3 regions of the Shewanella sp. FJAT-51649 genome follow, and region 1 is predicted to be linked to each of the others. Evidence: predicted binding sites of a transcription regulator. Region 1 holds the regulator's gene; each other region holds the start of a gene.
The links. Region 1 encodes NrdR, which represses ribonucleotide reductase genes. Its sites were predicted from a motif close to AAACACNANATNTNGTGTTT; they were not measured.

Region 1 (7,529 bases):
ATACGCATGATGTCTTGACCACCAGAGATTTCTTGCCAAATGGTGTTCTTGTCATTCATTGAGTCGCGGAACTGTTCAACCGACGCCAGTTGCACGGTTTCACCTAACTCGATGGTGCCGCTATCCGGTTGCTCGCTGCCTGACAGCATACGGAACAGGGTCGATTTACCTGCGCCGTTGGCACCGATAATACCGACGATCGCGCCCTTAGGAATGGAGAACGACAGGTTATCGATCAGCACGCGGTCACCATAGGATTTGGTTAAGTTGTTAACCTCAATCACTTTGTCACCTAAACGCGGTCCGGGCGGAATAAACAGCTCGTTGGTTTCGTTACGTTTTTGGTAATCAGTGGTATTCAGCTCTTCGAAGCGCGCCATACGGGCTTTGCCCTTAGACTGACGGCCTTTCGCACCTTGGCGAACCCATTCTAATTCCTTAGCGATGGTCTTTTGACGGGCGCTTTCAGCGGCAGATTCCTGCTTTAAGCGAGCATCTTTTTGCTCAAGCCATGAAGAGTAGTTGCCTTCCCATGGGATACCCTCACCACGGTCAAGTTCTAAAATCCAGCCAGCGGCATTGTCGAGGAAGTAACGGTCGTGGGTAATCGCCACAACGGTGCCCGAATATTCCTGCAGGAAGTGTTCGAGCCAAGCGACTGATTCGGCGTCCAAGTGGTTGGTGGGTTCGTCGAGCAGCAGCATCTCTGGTTTTTCCAGCAGCAGACGACAAATCGCCACACGACGGCGCTCACCACCCGATAAGACTTCAATCTTCTCGTCCCAATCTGGCAGACGCAGGGCGTTCGCCGCACGCTCGAGGATGTTATCCAGATTGTGGGCGTCCTGCGCTTGAATGATCGCTTCGAGTTCGCCCTGCTCTTTGGCAAGCGAGTCAAAGTCCGCATCGGGATCCGCGTAAGCGGCATAGACTTCGTCTAAGCGTTTGAGGGCATTTTTGGCTTCAGAAACCGCTTCTTCAATCGCTTCACGCACGGTTTGCGTCGGATCGAGTTTCGGTTCTTGCGGCAGGTAACCAATCTTCAGCCCTGGCATTGGACGCGCTTCACCTTCAATCTCGGTATCGATACCGGCCATGATGCGCAGTAGGGTGGATTTACCTGAACCGTTAAGACCTAACACACCGATCTTAGCGCCGGGGAAAAAGCTTAAGGAAATGTCTTTAAGGATCTGCTTCTTGGGAGGAACAACCTTGCCCACCCGCAGCATGCTGTAAACAAACTGAGCCATTTTTCTGCATCTATAAGTGACTAATGATGCGGCTAATTCTACTCGATTGCGCGCCGAACTCAACTCGGCATTGAGGCGAGTTCAAGGTAAAACTGTAGGATTTTCATGTTTCAGAGACTGGGATTGTCGGCTAGTTACGAGTAGAATACCGCGCAACCCTACCTACAAGAATTGGCAGCTGGAGTAAGCAATGCTGAAAAAAGATATGAATATCGCAGATTATGATCCGGAACTGTTCAACGCAATTCAGAACGAAACTCTGCGTCAAGAAGAGCATATTGAGCTGATTGCTTCTGAAAACTACACCAGTCCACGCGTGATGCAAGCGCAAGGTTCACAATTAACCAACAAGTACGCCGAAGGTTATCCTGGCAAGCGTTATTACGGTGGTTGTGAGTATGTGGACGTAGTTGAAACCTTAGCGATTGAGCGTGCAAAACAACTGTTTGGTGCGACCTACGCAAACGTACAACCTCATTCAGGTTCTCAAGCAAACAGCGCCGTTTACATGGCATTGTTAAAACCAGGCGATACCGTTTTAGGTATGAACCTCGCTCACGGTGGTCACTTGACCCACGGTTCACCTGTTAACTTCTCCGGTAGACTGTACAACATCATTCCTTACGGTATCGATGAATCAGGCAAAATCGACTACGACGAAATGGAACGTCTGGCGGTTGAACATAAGCCTAAGATGATGATCGGTGGTTTCTCTGCTTACTCAGGTATCGTTGACTGGGCAAGAATGCGCGAAATCGCAGACAAAATCGGTGCTTACCTGTTTGTCGACATGGCGCACGTTGCGGGTCTTATCGCCGCTGGTGTGTATCCAAACCCTGTGCCACACGCGCACGTTGTGACGTCAACCACTCACAAGACCTTAGCCGGTCCTCGTGGTGGTATCATTCTGTCTGCTGCCGATGATGAAGAGCTATACAAAAAGCTGAACTCAGCGGTATTCCCTGGCGGTCAAGGTGGTCCTTTGATGCACGTTATCGCGGGTAAAGCGGTAGCCTTCAAAGAAGCTTTAGAGCCAGAGTTCAAAGCTTACCAACAACAAGTGGTTAAGAACGCTAAAGCCATGGTTGAAGTGTTCTTAGAGCGCGGTTACAAGATCGTTTCTGGCGGTACTGACAACCACTTGATGCTGGTGGACTTAATTGGTCGCGACCTGACGGGTAAAGAAGCCGATGCCGCTTTAGGTAGTGCGAACATCACAGTAAACAAAAACTCTGTGCCAAACGATCCACGCTCTCCTTTCGTGACCTCTGGTGTGCGTATCGGTACGCCTGCGATCACTCGCCGTGGCTTTAAAGAAGCTGAAGCGAAAGAGTTAACCGGTTGGATCTGTGACATCCTCGACGATGCCCACAACCCTGCAGTCATCGAGCGCGTAAAAGGCCAAGTATTGGCACTGTGCGCCCGTTTCCCTGTTTACGGTTAATTCGTTAATTTATCTGAATATGGCGGCTGAGTTCACAACTGCTTAGGGGGTCACTCTTAGGTAGTTAACCTCAGCCGATAAATAGGATAAAATCCCATGGCCGCATTAAGCGGCCATTTTTATTGCTAAAATCTTAGACTTAAACCCGCTCGGTTTAAGCAAGCTACAGCGAAAGCCATAGGCTTTATTCCATTCACGGCAGGAGGCTCAATGCATTGTCCATTTTGCAGCGCGACAGATACTAAAGTGATCGATTCCCGATTAGTGGCGGAAGGCCATCAAGTGCGTCGTCGCCGAGAATGCACCGAATGCCACGAAAGATTTACCACCTTCGAAGGGGCTGAATTAGTCATGCCACGGGTGATTAAACGTGATGGCACGCGCCAACCCTTCGATGAGGAAAAGCTGCAAGCAGGTATGTTACGCGCGGTCGAAAAGCGTCCCGTGTCTATGGATGAAATCGAGCAGGCCTTAAGTAAAATCAAGTCAACGCTGCGGGCTACTGGCGAGCGTGAAGTGCCATCTGAGATGATAGGTAACTTGATGATGGAACAGTTAATGAGCTTAGATAAGGTTGCCTATATTCGTTTTGCCTCGGTTTATCGCGCCTTTGAAGACGTCTCCGAATTTGGCGAGGCGATTGCGAAACTGCAAAAGTAATGTGGGTTATCTTAGGTTAGCGCCTCGTTTTGCGCCGCATTCGGGCACGCTTCCTCAAGATTTCATAGGGTTTATATGAATTGGTCAGAACTCGATAACCAGATGATGAGCCGAGCCATACAACTGGCTCGCAAAGGATTTTATACCACTCGCCCCAATCCCAGTGTGGGCTGCGTTATCGTAAAAGATAATCAGATTGTTGGTGAAGGTTATCATCAAAAAGCTGGCGAGCCCCACGCCGAGGTGCATGCACTGCGGATGGCTGGCGAGCTTGCCCGTGGCGCCACCGCCTATGTCACCTTAGAACCTTGTAGCCATTATGGCCGCACACCGCCGTGTGCCTTGGCGCTGATCAATATTGGTGTAAAACGTGTAGTGGTCGCGGTTGAAGATCCCAATCCGCAGGTGGGTGGCCGCGGTATCCAAATGCTGCGCGATGCGGGCATTCAAGTGGATGTCGGTTTACATCGCGACGAAGCTTACGCTTTAAATCTTGGTTTTATGAAGCGCATGGAGTCGGGCCTACCTTGGGTGACGGTAAAGCTTGCCGCGAGTCTCGATGGTAAAACCGCGCTATCCAACGGTGTCTCTAAGTGGATTACAGGCCCCGAAGCTCGCCGCGATGTGCAGCGCTTACGTTTGCGCGCCTGCGCACTGGTCACTGGGATTGAAACCGTGCTGGCCGATGACCCTTCGCTCAATGTGCGCGACTCAGAGCTTGGCAGTCTTAGCTCGCAATTGAGTGAAGCGCAAATTTTACAACCGCTGCGGGTGATTTTAGATAGTCGCTGCCGCATGCCGATTACGGCAGCCTTGCTTGCGATTGAATCGCCGATTTTATTAGTCTCAACAGAGCCTTACTTGCCAGCCTTTGTGGCGCAGTTGCCCGCCCATGTGACTTGTCTTCAATTACCGGCGATTGATGGTCGAATCTCGCTGCCCGCACTCTTAAGCTATTTAGGCAAAAGCTGTAATCAGGTGCTTATCGAAGCGGGCGCGACCTTAGCGGGTGCCTTTATCGGCGCGGGATTAGCCGATGAGTTAGTGCTGTATCAAGCGATGAAAATCCTTGGCGCACAAGGACGTAATCTACTCGAATTACCCGATTATCAAATGATGGCCGATATTCCGACCCTCAAACTGGTCGATGAGCGTAAAGTGGGCGCGGATATGCGTTTCACCTTGCGGCTCACGTCCAATCCATTTTTAGCGAATAAGTGAGTTAACCATGTTTACTGGGATTATTGAGGCCGTAGGCACGCTGCGAAAACTTGAACGTAAGGGCGATGATATTCGTTTAACGGTCGCCAGTGGCAAACTGGATTTAAGCGATGTGCGTTTAGGCGACAGTATCGCCACCAATGGTGTGTGTTTGACTGTGGTTCAGCAATTAGCCGATGGCTATGTGGCGGATGTGTCGGCTGAAACTGTCAGTCTCACAGGCTTTGCTAACTATAAAGTGGGCACCAAGGTTAATCTTGAAAAAGCCGTTACCCCGACAACTCGCCTCGGCGGGCACATGGTGAGCGGCCATGTGGATGGCATTGCCACCGTAGAGCAGCGTCTTGCTCGTGGTCAAGCGATTGAGTTTTGGTTAGCGGCGCCTGCGGAGCTAGCTCGCTATATCGCCCATAAAGGTTCTATCACCATCGATGGTGTGAGCCTCACGGTAAACGAGGTCGATGGATACCGTTTTCGTTTAACCATAGTGCCTCATACGGCGGGTGAAACCACACTGGTGGATTTAAAAGCCGGTGATAAGGTGAATATTGAAGTGGATTTAATCGCCCGCTATTTAGAGCGTTTAATGCGCTTTGACACTAAAGAAACCCAAGGCGGGGTGACCATGGAAATGTTAGCCCGTGCTGGCTTTGTGCGTTAGGGCACTGGCACTTAGCTCACTTAGGTATAGAATTTCATAACAACTGTAAAATCATAAAGGTCCTACAATGGCGCTGCACAGTATAGAAGAGATCATCGAGGATATTCGTCAAGGCAAAATGGTTATTTTGATGGATGACGAAGACAGAGAAAACGAAGGCGACCTGATTATGGCGGCCGAGCTGGTGACGCCAGAAGCGATTAACTTTATGGCGAAATACGGTCGTGGACTCATCTGCCAAACGATGACTAAGGCCCGTTGCCAGCAGTTAAACCTGCCCTTGATGGTGACTAACAACAATGCGCAGTTCTCGACTAACTTTACGGTATCGATTGAAGCGGCAGAAGGCGTAACCACCGGGATTTCGGCCCACGATCGCGCCGTAACGGTTAAAGCGGCCGTGGCTAAAGATGCCAAGGCATCGGATTTAGTACAACCTGGTCATATCTTCCCATTAATGGCGCAGGACGGCGGCGTGTTAACCCGCGCAGGTCACACTGAAGCGGGCTGTGATTTAGCCCGTTTAGCTGGGCTTGAGCCATCGGGGGTGATTGTTGAGATCCTCAATGAAGACGGCACTATGGCTCGTCGCCCCGATTTAGAGATTTTCTCTGAATTACATGGGATTAAAATCGGCACTATTGCGGCGCTTATCGAATACCGTAACACCAAAGAAACCACAGTCGTGCGCGAAGCCAAATGTAAACTGCCAACCCGCTTTGGTGAGTTCGATATGGTGACCTTTAGGGACACTATCGACAATCAACTGCACTTTGCCTTAGTGAAGGGCGAGGTGAAACCGGATTGCTTAGTGCGCGTACATTTACAAAATACCTTCAACGATTTACTCCACTCGGAGCGCGATCAGCAGCGTAGCTGGCCGCTTGAAAAAGCCATGGAGCGCATTTCTGCCGAAGGTGGAGTGTTGGTGCTACTGGGCAATCAAGAGCATACCTGTGAAATTCTCTCTAAAGTCAAAGCCTTTGAAGCAGAAGATCAAGGTCAAGCGCCAGCCTCTGCAAAATGGCAAGGCACTTCACGCCGCGTGGGTGTAGGTTCGCAAATCCTTGCCAGCCTTGGGGTAACCAAAATGCGTCTCTTAAGTTCGCCTAAGCGTTATCACTCGCTCTCTGGCTTTGGGCTTGAAGTGACGGAATACGTAGCGGAGTAACAGGCCGAGCTTGTTAGACGTTGCACTAAGGTAAAATTAATCATTTGTATAATTTGCATAGGGCTGTGGGCGATTGACTGTGGTATCATGTCGCCACTTTTCGCCCAAGCCGGGTGCTTTAGCTAAATTAGGTAAGAAAATGAACGTAGTTCAAGGTAATATCGAAGCGAAGAATGCCAAAGTTGCGATTGTAATTTCGCGTTTTAACAGCTTTTTAGTTGAGAGCCTGCTTGAAGGTGCACTTGACACGCTGAAACGTTTTGGCCAAGTCAGTGATGAAAACATCACTGTCGTCCGTGTACCTGGTGCGGTTGAGTTACCGCTGGCTGCACGTCGTGTTGCCGCAAGTGGTAAGTTTGACGGTATCATCGCACTTGGTGCTGTGATCCGTGGTGGTACCCCTCATTTTGATTTTGTTGCAGGTGAATGTAACAAAGGTCTAGCTCAAATCGCATTAGAGTTCGATCTGCCCGTTGCCTTCGGTGTATTGACGACAGATACCATTGAACAAGCCATTGAGCGTTCAGGTACTAAAGCAGGTAACAAGGGCGGCGAAGCTGCGCTAAGCTTGCTTGAAATGGTCAATGTTCTGCAACAGCTAGAACAACAGTTGTAATAGTAGGAAAAATAATGAAGCCTTCTGAGCGCCGCAAGGCCCGCCGTTTAGCCGTACAAGCCATTTATTCATGGCAACTAAGCGGGAATAATATTGCCGATGTCGAGCATGAGTTTTTAACTGAACAAAGCCTCGACGGTGTAGATATAGCTTATTTTCGTGAGTTATTTGCAGGCGTAGCAACTAAGAAAACCCAACTGGATGAGTTGTTCATTCCACACTTAGACCGCCCCATTGATGAGGTGTCGCCAGTGGAGAAGGCCATAGTTCGCTTAGCGGCCTATGAGCTGACTTTCCGTAAAGATGTGCCGTTCAAAGTCGCGATTAACGAGGCGATTGAACTGGCTAAAGCTTTCGGTGCGGATGAAAGCCATAAGTTTGTTAATGGATTACTCGACAAACTGGTTGCACGTAAGTAATAAGGACAAACGGTATCTTAGGATGCCGTTTTTCATTGCTAACAAAGGTGGCCGATGTGAGTCGCGCCAAACTGTACAGTGAAAGAA
Region 2 (7,529 bases), 1.0 Mb from region 1:
TTGGGTTAAACTCGGCAGTTTCAACATATCATCACGCACGATCACGATGGATAAGCCCGAAGGACCAATGTTTTTCTGTGCGCCAGCATAGATTAAACCGTAACGACTAACATCAATTTCACGAGACATAATGGTAGATGATAAGTCGGCGACAATCGGCCATGGACTGTCTAACTCATCAAAAATTTCGATACCATCAACTGTCTCATTTGGGCAGTAGTGCACATAACGGTAATCGGCATCAATCTTATGCAGCTCAGGCAATACTACCGCATTGAGTCCATTATGTTTTTCAACAATATTAAGGCTATCAATTTGCGCGTCACCCGCCAGCTTTTGCGCTTCGGCTAATGCCGCAGAAGACCATTGACCACTGACTAAATACAGGGCTCGGCCTTGGTTGCCTAAAAAATTATTCACAACGGCAGAGAACTGACCGCGACCACCGCCGTGCATAAACAGCACATGATAGTTCTGTGGAATATGCATCAGCTCGCGTAAATCCGCCTCAGCTTGCTTGGTCAGCGCGATAAATTCCTTACCTCTGTGGCTGACTTCCATCACGGAGACACCTAGCCCATTCCAATCGAGTAATTCCTGTTGTGCTTTTTTCATTACCGCTGCGGGTAACATCGCAGGACCTGCACAGAAATTATAAATCGCGCTCACTGCCACTCTCCTTATTTACAAACCATGATATTAGAATTCATAAAATAAAACGTTGCCATGAAAAAAACGAGCGTCCAATTGGACGCTCGTTTTCATACTCTCGAATTAGTCTTCGTCTTGCTCGTCGTCAAGCTCTTCGTCTTCGTCTAATTCTTCTTCCAGTTCATCTTCTAAAGGCTCTTCTTGAACAGAGTCACCTTCAGCGACAACTGGAACGATTGGCATACCGTTTTCATCCAATTCGACCTCATCTTCGTCGCCTTGGATCTCATCGATACGCTGCAGACCAACCACTTTCTCGTCACTTGCGGTACGGATAATGGTCACACCTTGGGTGTTACGGCCGATAATAGACACACCGTTCGCTGGCGTACGCACAAGCGTACCTTTGTCGCTGATCAGCATGATTTCGTCATTGCCGCCAACTTGTACCGCGCCAACCACTGCACCGTTACGCTCGCTCACCTTGATCGATACCACACCTTTGGTCGCGCGGCTCTTCGATGGGTATTCGGACAGTTCAGTACGTTTACCGTAACCGTTTTCGGTCACGGTTAAGATAGCGCCATCACCCTTAGGTACGATAAGAGACACTACTCTTTGACCTTCTTCAAGCTTGATACCGCGAACACCGGTCGCGCCGCGGCCCATTGGACGCACGCCCTTGAAGTTGATTTGTGGGTTGCCTTCTTCGTCCAGTACTGGGTTGCCGTTTTCATCGAGTACGGCCACTTCTTCGCCTTCTTTAAAGCGAACCACTTTACCTTCGTTCGAGAACAACATGATCTCATCATCACCGTTGGTGATATCGACACCGATCAGTTGGTCACCGTCTTTCAGGTTCACGGCGATAATGCCATTAGCACGTGGGTTGCTGTAGGCTGTCAGCGCAGTCTTCTTCACGGTACCGTTAGAGGTCGCCATGATGATGTACTTATCTTCTGCGTATTCACGCACCGGCAGAATCGCCGTAATGCGTTCACCATCGGACAGCGGCAATAAGTTAACAATCGGACGACCGCGCGATGTGCGGCTCGCCAGCGGTAATTGATAGACCTTGAGCCAGTACATCTTACCGAAATCTGAGAAGCACAGAATGGTATCGTGAGTATTCGCAACCAGCAGTTTTTCAACGAAATCTTCGTCTTTCACCTTAGTCGCGGCTTTACCCTTACCACCACGGCGCTGGGCTTGGTAATCGCTCAGCGGTTGGTACTTGGCGTAACCTAAGTGTGACAGGGTCACAACCACGTCTTCTTCGTTGATTAAGTCTTCAAGACTCATATCAATTTCATTGGCATTGATGACAGTGCGGCGGGCATCACCGTATTCAGCAAGAATTTCTTCCAGCTCTTCTTTAATCACTTCCATCAAACGCTCTGGGCTTCGCAGAATAAACAGCAGACCTGCTATGAACTCGAGCAGCTCTTCGTATTCGGCGATGATCTTATCGTGCTCAAGACCAGTTAAACGGTGTAAACGCAGCTCAAGAATCGCCTGAGCCTGTTGCTCGGTCAGGTAATATAAGCCATCACGGATACCGAATTCTGGCTCTAACCATTCAGGACGCGCCGCATCGTCACCCGCTTTTTCAAGCATGCCCTGCACATGGCCAAGTGCCCAGCCCTGCTCAACCAGTTTCACTTTCGCATCGGCTGGGGTTGGCGAGGCTTTGATCAGCGCAATAATCGGGTCAATGTTGGCAAGTGCGACCGCTAATGCCTCAAGAATATGGGCACGTTCGCGCGCTTTACGCAGTTCGAATACGGTACGGCGAGTTACCACTTCACGGCGGTGCAGGATAAAGCACTCAAGCATTTCTTTTAAGTTAAACAACTTAGGCTGACCATTGGTCAATGCCACCATGTTGATACCAAAAGAACATTGCATTTGTGTCTGGGCATAGAGGTTGTTCAGAACAACTTCACCCACTTCGCCGCGTTTGATTTCGATAACGATACGCATACCGTCTTTGTCAGACTCGTCGCGCAGGCCGCTGATGCCTTCAATCTTCTTATCTTTCACTAACTCAGCGATTTTCTCGATGAGTTTAGCCTTGTTCACCTGATAAGGAATTTCGGTGACGATAATGCGTTCACGGCCGTTATCTTCGGTTTCGACTTCAGCCAGTGCGCGCATCACTGCGCGGCCGCGACCCGTCTTATATGCATCGATAATGCCTTTACGGCCATTGATAATCGCAGCCGTTGGGAAGTCAGGGCCTGGAATATGTTCCATCAACTGTTCAATAGACAGCGCAGGATCGGCAATTAGCGCTAAACAGCCTTTAACGACTTCGGTTAAGTTGTGAGGCGGAATGTTAGTCGCCATACCTACCGCAATACCCGATGAACCGTTGATTAACAGGTTAGGGACACGTGTCGGTAATACAGCGGGAATTTGTTCTGTGCCATCGTAGTTGGGCACATAGTCAACGGTTTCTTTTTCAAGATCGGCGAGGAGATGGTGCGCTAACTTGTCCATACGGATTTCGGTATAACGCATTGCCGCTGCGGAGTCACCGTCAACCGAACCGAAGTTTCCTTGACCGTCGACTAAGGTGTAACGCAGAGAGAAAGGCTGAGCCATACGCACGATAGTATCGTAAACCGCCGAATCACCATGGGGGTGATATTTACCGATCACGTCACCGACCACACGGGCAGACTTTTTGTACGGCTTGTTCCAATCGTTCTTCAATTCACTCATGGCAAACAGCACGCGGCGATGCACAGGCTTGAGGCCATCACGCACGTCTGGTAATGCACGTCCCACGATGACGCTCATGGCGTAATCAAGGTACGAATTCTTTAGTTCGTCTTCGATATTAATTGGCGAAATAGATGATGCCAGATCAGTCATAAACTGCTCGTTCCCCTGAAAATTAGCCGACAACGTATAATCCGTATCATTGAGCGGCCCAAAAACGTGATTTGGCATTCTAACACAGTTATTTAATGTCGCCAGACCTATCCTACGTGAATTGCGAAGGATGTGGCTTAATAGATGAAAACACTGTCAATTTGCCCTTTTAAACCCGATAAAACCCGTTGTTAATGGCGAAATTGAAGCCAAGACTTGATTAATCTCTGAGCAGAAAAACCGCTCTGCTTCACAAAGTGTTGAAGAATTAATGATAATTGCTGAAATTTCACTCAACCACAAAGACTTAGGATCAGCCAATACTGTGTTTATCCCCCATTGTCGTTATAATAGCCGCACAATGACAGCCGTAATAGGTAATAGCATGCAACAGAATACCAACGTGGACCCGCAGGAAATCGCAAAGTTTGAACGTATGGCCGAAACCTGGTGGGATCTCAACGGCGAGTTTAAGCCGCTGCATCTATTAAATCCCCTGCGCCTTAACTATATCGATCAAACGGCGGGCGGGATTTTTGGTAAGAAAGTGCTGGACGTCGGCTGCGGCGGCGGCATTTTATCCGAAAGCATGGCGCGCATCGGCGCGATCGTTCACGGCCTCGATATGGGTGAAGAACCATTAGAAGTCGCGCGTTTACATGCACTGGAAACTGGCGTGAGCATCAATTATGTCAAAAACACTGCCGAGGCCCATCGGGAAGAACACCGCGAATACTATGATGTGGTGACCTGTATGGAGATGCTCGAGCATGTACCAGATCCACAATCAGTCATTCAAGCCTGCTGCGATATGGTTAAACCCGGCGGTTTTGTGTTTTTCTCAACCATCAACCGTAACATTAAGTCTTTCGTCGAGACCATTATCGGCGCCGAGTACCTATTAAAGATGCTGCCCATTGGCACCCATGACCATAATAAGTTCATCAAGCCATCGGAACTCATGGCCTTAGTCGATAACACCGATCTTCTCTGTAAAGATGCACTTGGGATCACCTATAACCCACTGACGGGGATCTTTAAGTACACCCCAAAGGTCGATGTTAACTATATGATCGCGACGCAAAAGGTAGATTAAGATGAGCTTAGCTGAGGTTAAAGGAGTCTTATTCGACCTTGACGGTACCCTTGCCGATACCGCGCCGGATCTGGTTCAGGCCCTTAACCTCAGTTTGTTGGATGTCGGTATCGCGGCAAAAAACCTCAAAGACATGCGTAGCGCCGCCTCCCATGGCAGCTTTGCCTTAGTCGATGCGGCGATTCCCGGCGCGGATGACGCCCTGCGCACTCAAGTACAGCAAGGACTCCTCGCACACTATCAAAGGATCAATGGCGACCATTGCCAGTTGTTTGATGGTATCGCACCCCTGCTCGATTGGCTCGAGTTATGCCGTGTGCCATTTGGGGTGATCACTAATAAACCCGCCCGCTTTACTCGCCCTCTATTGCATAAACTTAAGCTCAGCTCGCGTATGCCGGTGATGATCAGTGGCGATTCGACTCGTTATCCTAAGCCCCATACCGCACCTATGCTATTGGGCGCGCAGCAATTGCAATGCCGGCCACAGCAAATCCTCTATTTAGGGGATGCAGAGCGGGATTTACTCGCAGCCCAAGCGGCGGGCATGCTCGGCGGTGTGGCGTTGTGGGGATATTTAGGTGAGGCCGATACACCCGATGCATGGCCTGCCTATGCGCAGTTTACCTCGCCATCGAGTTTGCATTCGGCCTTAAGCCAAGCATTAGCGAAATAGCAGTTACGAATTGACTCGTGCTAATTGCTCAACTGAACCATTAATGACGAAATTCTGCCCCATTTGCGGGTAATGCAATTTAGGCTAAGGGTCAATCCTTGCGATCGCGATCGCTGCTTATTTTAGCGATCGATCACACGGTGAAATTTGCGCAAAAAAACGTCATCAATGTCGCACGCTAATCTCAATTTGAGCTTCAGGGTTAGTCATCACTAACGCTTTTCTTTATCCTCAAGATATCCACAAGATACCCCCTGAATTGAGACTTGCAAATAGCGGCAAACCTCACTATCTTGTATCTCAGATTATTTAAAACACCATATCTTGTGTATAGGTAGCAATCAGACACACTAGAAGTTCCCCGTTAAATCGACTATCTCCTGCATAGTCAGCAGTATTAAGGGTTTTCAGGTTGATTGTTTTACAAGGAAACGTACGGTGACTTAGTTCACCTGAACAGATATCAGAACCAAGGCCTCTCTTCAATGAATAGCAATATGACAGTCACAAAACGCTGTGGTGCACGTGAGACAATCGATCTCGATAAGATACACCGCGTAATTACTTGGGCAGCCAAGGGATTAAAAAACGTTTCTGTTTCTGAAGTTGAACTTCGCACGCATTTACAGTTTTTCGACGGGATCCCAACCGAAGCTATCCACGAAACGATCATCAAATCTGCGGCGGATTTAATTTCCCCAGAATCACCGGATTATCAGTTTCTGGCTGCGCGCTTAGCCGTATTCCATTTACGTAAGAAGGCCTTTGGTCAGTTCGAGCCGCCAAAGTTATACGACCATGTGACTAAACTGGTCGAGCTAGGCAAGTATGATATGCATATTCTGCAGGATTACACCCGCGAAGAACTCGATATCATGGACAGCTATATCGACCATTGGCGCGATATGAACTTCTCCTACGCGGCGGTAAAACAGCTCGAAGGTAAGTATCTGGTACAAAACCGTGTGACCCACGAGATCTACGAGAGCGCCCAGTTCCTCTATATTCTGGTGGCGGCCTGTTTGTTTGCCCGTTATCCAAAAGAAACGCGCCTGCAATACGTTAAAGATTTTTACGATGCGGTATCGACCTTTAAGATTTCGCTGCCCACGCCAATCATGGCGGGTGTGCGTACGCCAACACGTCAATTCAGTTCATGTGTACTGATTGAATGTGGCGACAGCTTAGATTCCATCAACGCGACCGCCTCTTCTATCGTGAAGTATGTCAGCCAACGCGCGGGTATCGGTATCAACGCCGGTCGTATCCGTGCATTAGGTAGTCCAATCCGTGGCGGCGAAGCCTTCCACACCGGTTGCTTACCTTTCTACAAGTATTTCCAAACGGCGGTAAAATCTTGCTCGCAAGGCGGCGTTCGTGGTGGTGCTGCGACCCTCTTCTACCCTATTTGGCACTTAGAAGTGGAATCCCTGCTGGTACTGAAAAACAACCGCGGTGTTGAAGATAACCGTATTCGCCACTTAGACTACGGCGTGCAGCTCAACAAGCTGATGTACCAACGTCTGATCAAAGGCGAAAACATTAGCCTGTTTAGCCCATCGGACGTACCAGGTCTTTACGATGCCTTCTTCGAAGATCAAGACGAATTCGAACGTCTGTACCTGCAATATGAGCAAGACAGCAGTATTCGTAAGAAGACATTGAAAGCGGTCGAACTGTTCTCATTGATGATGCAAGAGCGTGCTTCAACAGGCCGTATCTACATCCAAAACGTTGACCACTGTAATACCCACAGTCCGTTCGACTCGAAAGTCGCTCCGATCAGACAATCTAACCTTTGTCTTGAAATCGCGCTGCCGACTAAGCCGTTGAACAACATTGACGATCCAAACGGTGAAATCGCGCTCTGTACACTGTCAGCATTAAACTTAGGTGCGATCAAAAACTTAGCCGAGCTTGAGCCATTAGCCGATTTAGCGGTACGTGCACTGGATAACCTACTGGATTACCAAGATTATCCAATCAAAGCGGCTGAAATTTCATCGATGAACCGTCGTACCTTAGGTATTGGTGTTATCAACTTCGCTAACTACTTAGCGAAGAATGGCATGAAGTACTCCGATGGTAGCGCGAACAACCTGACTCACAAGACCTTTGAAGCGATTCAATTCTATCTGCTCAAGGCGTCAATGAATCTGGCGAAAGAGCAAGGTGCGTGCCCATTATTTAATGAGACCACTTACGCCCAAGGTATTTTACCTATCG
Region 3 (7,529 bases), 1.6 Mb from region 1:
GCATGATGACTCATGCTAATTTTATCATCGAAGATCACTTTCGACAGGGGAGAGGATTGGCGTAAAAACTGATTTTTTATCCCTTGGGTATAGTCATAGAGGGCTTTGTCGCTGCGGATCTCGTGGACTGTGGGATGACGACGCAGCAAAACATCCGCAAGCTTCCCACCTTCGAGTAGCTGTTGAACTTGGCGTTGGATATCCGGACTATAACCGCTTAAATATTTTAAGGTTTGCATTGTTTTGAGCTGTGGGGAAACGAGCTTAGCGCTACTGCCGCGCTAAGCTCACAGGCTTTAAGCTTTACCGAAGATACGGCGATTTTGCTGAGCGTAGGCGGCCTCAAAGGCGGGTTGTTGGACGCGTTTGAGATCTAAGCTGTCAAAATCAACTTGAGGCGGATTACGCTTGTTTTGTTCCTTGATCGCAACAGGCGATAACAAGGTCACCGGCAGATCGCCGAGTTGAATTGCGGCTTCGAGTTTAAAGCTGGTGGCAGAGCCTGCCAGTTTGCCTTTTTGCTCGCGCTCGATAACGACGATTTCATCGACCTTATAATCTTCCATTAACTTATGGAAAGCGAAGTGAAATTCACGGATAGTTTCCGCTGAGGCTGATTGAGCGACGCTAAAAGACACTTTACGGCAGCTTGGTACGTTGAAGGTTTCACCTTCGTAGCTCAGCAGACTGATAATGGCTTCGCCGCCTTTTAATTCAACACCACAAATTCGCATGTTACACCTTTAAATATCAACATTTCTTACATATGGCAGGAGCATATTCCCACCCGTAATGTCGAGAGTCTGCACTATGGACTCTCGCGAGTAAATCATTAACGCTCGTCGTCATAATCCTGCAGCAGAGGCGCCGCAGGTTTTTTACGCATGGGCGCATCACCCACATCAACCCCAGTGATAAAGCGTTTGTCACGGGAGGCGGCTGTTTTAACCGTTTTTGACTTGGTTTTCGCTTTGGCTTTTGTACTAGCCTTAGCGACCGCTTTAGTTGCGGCAGTCTTTGGCTTGTCTTTTAAACCACTAAATTTAGCTTCGAGGCCCTGAATGACACTGATCTCAAAGGTCTTTCTGAGGAAGAGTTGTACTTTCTTAAAGTTATCCCAATCCTTAGGGCCAACGAGGGAGATAGCATCACCTTTTGCGCCCGCGCGGCCGGTACGACCGATACGGTGGACATATTCTTCGGCAAATTTTGGCATGTCGAAGTTAATGACGAGGGAGACATTGAGTAAGTCTAAGCCACGGGATGCCACATCTGTGGTCACCAGAATCTGCTGCTGACCGCGGGCAAATTGGTCCATGATTTGATTACGGGCCGCCTGCTTCAGCTCGCCGCTTAACGCCGCGGTGGCAAAACCTTGCGCCGAGAGTTTGCTGGCTAAGCGCTCGGTATCGGCGCGGGTGGCGGTAAAAATAATCACTTGTTTGTGGGTTTCATCGCTGAGCAAACGCGTGAGCAGGGCTTCTTTGTGATCTAAATGATCACACAGATAAATCCGTTGGGTAATGTCCTGATGCTCAGTGTGGGCTGCACCAATCGCCACATGTGATGGATTTTTGAGTAATGCGGCGGCAATCTCATTGATTTCACTGTGATCTAAGGTGGCCGAAAACATTAAGGTTTGACGGCGCTTATGATCTGCAGCGGCGTTAATGGCTTTTAATTGCGGCGCAAAACCCAGATCCAGCATACGGTCGGCTTCATCGAGGACAAGCAGTTCTAATCCATTGAGGAAGAGGTTTTTTTGCTCTAAATGATCGGCGATACGTCCCGGCGTTGCCACGATAAAATGCGGCTCTTTTGCCAGCGCCTTGGCTTGATCGTTAAAGTTCTCACCGCCCAACACGCTAATGGCTTTGTACTGAGTGTTGGCAACCAGCAAACGTAGCTGGCTATACACTTGGTGGGCCAATTCGCGGGTTGGTAATAAAATCAGTACTCTAGGATCGCGCTTGGTTAAGGCGCGGGTGGAGATAACCCTTTGCATCGCTGGCAACAAAAACGCTAAGGTCTTACCCGATCCTGTTTTTGATGACGCCATTAAATCTTTACCTGCCAATGCGATAGGCAGTGCTTGTTCCTGGATGGCGGTTGGGGTCGCAATCCCCATATGCTTTAAGCTTTGTAACAGACGCTGGTCCAGAGAAAAATCAGTAAACTGCAAAGGTATATCCCCTAAATCTGAGTGAGGGCAGATTATAGCCTTAAATCACTATGCTCAGCTATCTTGATTGGTCATTATCTTACTGGATCCGTTAAATCGCCGCAGATATGGCTAGCCGCCATTGGTTCTTCACTCTCGATATGCAGAACCGTTTCATAGGTTCGTTAGGTAGGCTGGTTGTTAAAATGCTCTTAATGCCACCCATTACTTGAGTTCACAAATAATCAGCTATTAATCATTGACAGTGTTCAGAGCGGAACTTAGCTTATTCAAATCAGTGAGTTGTTAAGGGAAACATATTATGGGCAAGGGGACAAAACCCACCATTGGCATCGCTCTTGGAAGCGGAGCCGCCAAGGGCTGGGCTCACATCGGTGTACTCAATGGCCTTGCCGCCATGGGAGTCAAACCCGATAAAGTGGCCGGATGTTCAATCGGCGCGCTCGTCGGGGCGGCCTATGCCCATAATCATTTGACCGAGCTTGAGGAGTGGGTGCGCAGTTTTTCGAGCTGGGATGTCCTCGGGTTAATGGATATTCGTTGGCGTAAGGGCGGTTTGATCGGCGGCGAGAAAGTCTTCGATGTGCTGCAATCGCGCATCGGTGATATCAATATTGAAGAGCTCGAGCGACCCTTTGCAGCAATCGCGACTGACTTGTATTCGGGGCAAGAAATCTGGTTTCGCCATGGCGATTTACGCCAAGCCGTGCGCGCCTCTTGCTCAATGCCGGGGATATTAGCCCCAGTGCGTCAAGGAGACCGTTGGTTAGTCGATGGCGCTGTGGTGAACCCTGTGCCTGTGTCAGTGAGCCGCGCGATGGGCGTCGATATTGTGATTGCCGTGGATTTGCACGGGTTTCATTCGGGGCGGCTGCAGGTATTGCCCGTCAATATGACCAGCCATAAGGCGCCGAAGGAAGAAACCGAAATGCCCGCGCGCCAAGAAACTGGCTTTATGGATTTATTTGCTAGGGGGCGGGAGTATGTCAGCAGCTTAACCGACAAGTTTTCCCTCGGCACTAAATCTAACCCCGGTATGATTGCGGTGATGTCTCAGTCGATGGGGATTTTAGAGCAGCGCCATAAGCGGGCACGTTTGATGGGAGATCCGCCCGATGTCCTAGTTGTGCCAGAAGTTGCCAATATCGGTACTATGGAATTTCACCGTGCCGATGAGGCCATAGCGGCGGGGGAGGCGGCTGTTGCTAAAGTCGCGCACTTGATTGAAGCCGCGATCTGGAAAGGCTAAGTCGCGAGGATACTTAGGGCGTGTTGACGTTTCGAGATTAGATTTTGTTCGTTCTGGCAAGCACGTGATCGCGAAACGAATAATAATTTAGGCAAGTGACTGTTTGATTGGCTTATTTTTTGCTTTAACCCCATCACACAGTGTTAGATGCCGAATTATTGACGATGAATCCTCTTTTAAATGCCTTAAATCTGAACCGTAGCAGTGTTGCCGATGCCTATGGCCTGAACAGCAAGAAGACGGACACGAGTAAGACAGACACAAGTAAGACTGACGCAAGTAAGACAGAGTCCAGCACGGATGCCAACTCATCCACCAAGGATACGCCTAAAACTGAAGCGAAACCGAGTGATGAGATTGCCTTGTCGCCCCGTGCGCTTCGGGCACAAAAAATCCAAGCCATGTCGAAGGACTTTTTTGCCGATGGCCAGTTTAGTGTGTCCGATATTCCGGCCCTAGTGTCTCGGCTGCAAAAGGACGGCATTTTGTCCGATGCACAGGTTGAGCGCCTGTCACAAAACGGCATTAATTTGCCGAGCCAAAAGCCGAGCAAGCAATCTCTGCAGGATTTTATCGACGACGAGCTGAAGTCCTTAGCGGAAAAGTCACCAAACAGTCCGATGATCAACACCTTAGTTGATGCTAAAAACGTGTTGTCGAATATGGATGATGCGCAATCCCCAGTGCTTGCACAAAAAGCCACCAAGGTATTTGGCCAGTTAACCGATTATCTAAATAGCAATCCAACACTGAGTGACAGCCAAAAGCAGTTATGGCAGGGGCTTAAATCGACGATGCAAGTGGCTTCCTCCATGGGGATGCAGCAATCGGCATCGGGGCAACTGAGTAGTTATCTTGCCTTAGCCAAGCGTTAACCCTGTCTGAGTGTAACCTGAGCTAAGGGCAAACGCCGAGCTAAGGACTTCTTTTCTTCCAAGGACTTTGGCTTTAGGGCCAAGGTCCTTTGTCGTTATTAGCGTTCATTTTTAGCGTCCGCTATCCTGCTTTATGGCCAAGGTCAAGGCTTAAAACTGAGATCATTGGGCTTGGCTACAGTTCTTCTTTGTTCTTTTTATCCATCCGATAAATCATGATCTGGATCATGGAATTTTAGGTGTTAATGCCGCTTAATTGCCTAGATATTGTGTTTGTTGATTATCTAAACACTATATGTAGTGTTAATTTTAATCGGAATGGAGAGGAACTGAACAATGCCAGTCGTGATCAAGCGGGATGGTTGCCGCACACCTTTTGATGAAACAAGGATAAGAGATGCAGTGATAGCGGCTGCAAACTCGGTTGGGATAGAGGATGCAGACTACGCCGCGACGGTTGCCGCCTGTGTGAGGGAGCGAGTGGCCAATCTGGCAGAAGTCGAGATCCACCATTTACAGGACGCAGTTGAAAATCTCTTGATGGAAGGTCCTTACAAATCCTTGGCGCGGGTCTATATCGAGTATCGCCACGACAGAGATATTTGCCGCGATGCGACCAGTAAGCTCAATCTCGAAATCCGTGGTTTAGTCGAGCAGAGCAATGCGGCACTGTTAAATGAAAACGCCAATAAAGACTCTAAAGTGATCCCAACCCAGCGGGATCTGCTCGCGGGTATCGTCGCGAAACATTACGCCAAGAGCCATATTCTGCCTAAGGATGTAGTGGCCGCCCATGAACTTGGCGAAATCCATTATCACGACCTCGATTATTCGCCGTTTTTCCCGATGTTTAACTGTATGTTGATTGATTTGGCGGGCATGTTGACCCACGGTTTTAAGATGGGTAACGCCGAAATTGAGACCCCAAAATCCATCTCCACCGCTACGGCGGTAACAGCACAGATTATTGCCCAAGTGGCGAGCCATATTTATGGCGGCACCACGATTAACCGTATCGATGAAGTGCTCGCACCTTTTGTGGCGAAGAGCTATGACAAGCACTACCAAGTGGCACTCAATTGGCAGATAAAAGATGCCAAGGCCTATGCGACGGCGCTCACCGAAAAAGAATGTCATGATGCTTTCCAATCTCTCGAATATGAAGTGAATACCTTACATACCGCCAATGGGCAAACGCCCTTTGTGACCTTTGGTTTTGGTCTTGGTACCTCGTGGGAGTCGCGCTTAATTCAACAATCCATGTTGAAAGTGCGTATGACGGGCCTAGGTAAAAATCGTAAGACAGCCGTGTTCCCTAAGTTAGTGTTTGCGATTCGTGATGGCATTAACCACAAGGCCGGTGATTGCAACTACGATGTCAAACAAATGGCCCTAAAATGCGCCAGCATGCGTATGTATCCAGATATTTTGAACTACGAGCAAGTGGAAAAGGTCACGGGTTCATTTAAAACCCCAATGGGCTGTCGCAGCTTTTTAGGCTCCTATAAAGAAAATGGCGAGCTGGTCCATGAAGGGCGCAATAACCTTGGAGTTGTGAGCTTAAACTTGCCCCGTGTAGCTCTCGAGGCCAATGGCGATGAAGCTGAATTTTACCGCATTTTAGATGAGCGTTTACTGCTTGCCCGCCGCGCATTAGACACCCGCATCGAACGCTTAAATGGCGTTAAAGCTAGAGTTGCGCCGATTCTGTATATGGAAGGTGCCTGTGGTGTGCGCCTGCGCGCCGATGATGATATCGCCCAAATCTTTAAAAATGGTCGGGCATCGATTTCATTAGGCTATATAGGTTTACATGAAACCATCAATGCGCTCTATGGCACTGAAACCCATGTGTTTGATGATGCCAAGCTTAGAGAAAAAGCGGTGGCGATTGTCGCGCACCTTAAAGCGGCCACCGATGCATGGAAGGCCGAAACTGGTTATGGCTTTAGCCTTTATAGCACTCCGAGTGAGAGCCTCTGCAGCCGTTTCTGTAAACTCGATGCGCGCCAATTCGGTGTGGTTGCAGGCGTAACCGATAAAGGTTATTACACCAATAGCTTCCACTTGGATGTGGAAAAGCGGGTGAATCCTTACGATAAAATTGATTTTGAGCAGCCATATCCTGCGATCGCCAATGGCGGATTTATTTGCTACGGCGAATACCCCAATATGCAGCACAACATTGAAGCGCTCGAAAATGTGTGGGATTACAGCTATAGCCGCGTGCCTTACTACGGCACTAACACGCCGATTGATGAATGTTATGACTGCGGTTTTACCGGTGAGTTTAGTTGTACCAGTAAAGGTTTTACTTGCCCTAAATGCGGCAACCATGAGCCAAGTCGGGTATCTGTCACCCGCCGTGTATGCGGTTACTTAGGTAGCCCCGATGCCAGACCATTCAACCATGGCAAGCAAGAAGAAGTGAAACGCAGGATCAAACACTTGTAACACTTTTGCCTTGTTTGTTTTGTTACACTGGCACAATCGCACTGGTGGCGACTGTGCTTTGATGTTTAGCCCGTGATCATATTGGGCTCTAGCGCGGACGCAGCAATGAACTATCACCAATATTATCCCGTTGACGTGGTGAACGGCCCCGGTACCCGGGTCACCCTATTTGTGTCAGGTTGTGAGCACCAATGCCGAGGTTGCTATAATCAAAGTACTTGGGATGTGCGCTCAGGCCATTTATTTGATAAGGCGATGGAAGATACGCTTATTGCGGATCTGCAGGATGAGCGCATTGTGCGCCGCGGCTTGTCACTCTCTGGGGGCGATCCACTCTTACCCGCCAACCTTGAGGGAATACTCGCGTTAATAAAGCGGGTGAAAACCGAATGTCCGGGTAAAGATATTTGGCTGTGGACAGGTTATACCTGGGATGCGCTAACGGATAAGCAGCGTGCGGTACTGGAATATGTGGACGTGCTGGTGGATGGTAAATTCGAGCAGAGCCTTGCCGATCCGAGTTTGCCATACCGTGGCAGCAGCAATCAGGTGATCCGTTTCTTATAAAAGCGGTAACGAGGATCGCTAACTTGCTGTTATAATCCCACACCTTGACACAGTGACCCAGACATTCAGGCCCAAAATGGTGCAAATATTGACTGGGATTCACTTAAGTAATTTAAGGTAACATGATGAATTTAAAGCAAGAACTGCAGCAGCTTAACGATAAGTTAGACAAGTTTCGTCGTAAACTGGCGGCAGCAGAGCA

Region 2: a site for NrdR is predicted at 5,616-5,635, ahead of nrdA (class 1a ribonucleoside-diphosphate reductase subunit alpha). Genes of this name have one in related genera too.
Region 3: a site for NrdR is predicted at 4,593-4,612, ahead of nrdD (anaerobic ribonucleoside-triphosphate reductase). Genes of this name have one in related genera too.

Annotation. Positions count from the first base shown of each region.
Region 1 covers NZ_CP080411.1:1,309,556-1,317,084, forward strand. Annotated here, with positions in the region: gene ettA (energy-dependent translational throttle protein EttA) at 1-1,250, opposite strand, end outside; gene glyA (serine hydroxymethyltransferase) at 1,441-2,694, shown strand; gene nrdR (transcriptional regulator NrdR) at 2,905-3,354, shown strand; gene ribD (bifunctional diaminohydroxyphosphoribosylaminopyrimidine deaminase/5-amino-6-(5-phosphoribosylamino)uracil reductase RibD) at 3,430-4,575, shown strand; gene K0H59_RS05910 (riboflavin synthase) at 4,583-5,236, shown strand; gene ribBA (bifunctional 3,4-dihydroxy-2-butanone-4-phosphate synthase/GTP cyclohydrolase II) at 5,304-6,407, shown strand; gene ribE (6,7-dimethyl-8-ribityllumazine synthase) at 6,547-7,023, shown strand; gene nusB (transcription antitermination factor NusB) at 7,038-7,442, shown strand; gene thiL (thiamine-phosphate kinase) at 7,521-7,529, shown strand, end outside.
Region 2 covers NZ_CP080411.1:2,331,188-2,338,716, reverse strand. Annotated here, with positions in the region: gene serC (3-phosphoserine/phosphohydroxythreonine transaminase) at 1-669, opposite strand, end outside; gene gyrA (DNA gyrase subunit A) at 775-3,531, opposite strand; gene ubiG (bifunctional 2-polyprenyl-6-hydroxyphenol methylase/3-demethylubiquinol 3-O-methyltransferase UbiG) at 3,917-4,627, shown strand; gene K0H59_RS10420 (HAD family hydrolase) at 4,629-5,303, shown strand; gene nrdA (class 1a ribonucleoside-diphosphate reductase subunit alpha) at 5,789-7,529, shown strand, end outside.
Region 3 covers NZ_CP080411.1:2,958,256-2,965,784, reverse strand. Annotated here, with positions in the region: gene K0H59_RS13205 (M48 family metallopeptidase) at 1-239, opposite strand, end outside; gene K0H59_RS13200 (DUF3010 family protein) at 297-734, opposite strand; gene K0H59_RS13195 (DEAD/DEAH box helicase) at 833-2,182, opposite strand; gene rssA (patatin-like phospholipase RssA) at 2,484-3,431, shown strand; gene K0H59_RS13185 (hypothetical protein) at 3,596-4,306, shown strand; gene nrdD (anaerobic ribonucleoside-triphosphate reductase) at 4,643-6,760, shown strand; gene nrdG (anaerobic ribonucleoside-triphosphate reductase-activating protein) at 6,866-7,327, shown strand; gene K0H59_RS13170 (YibL family ribosome-associated protein) at 7,453-7,529, shown strand, end outside.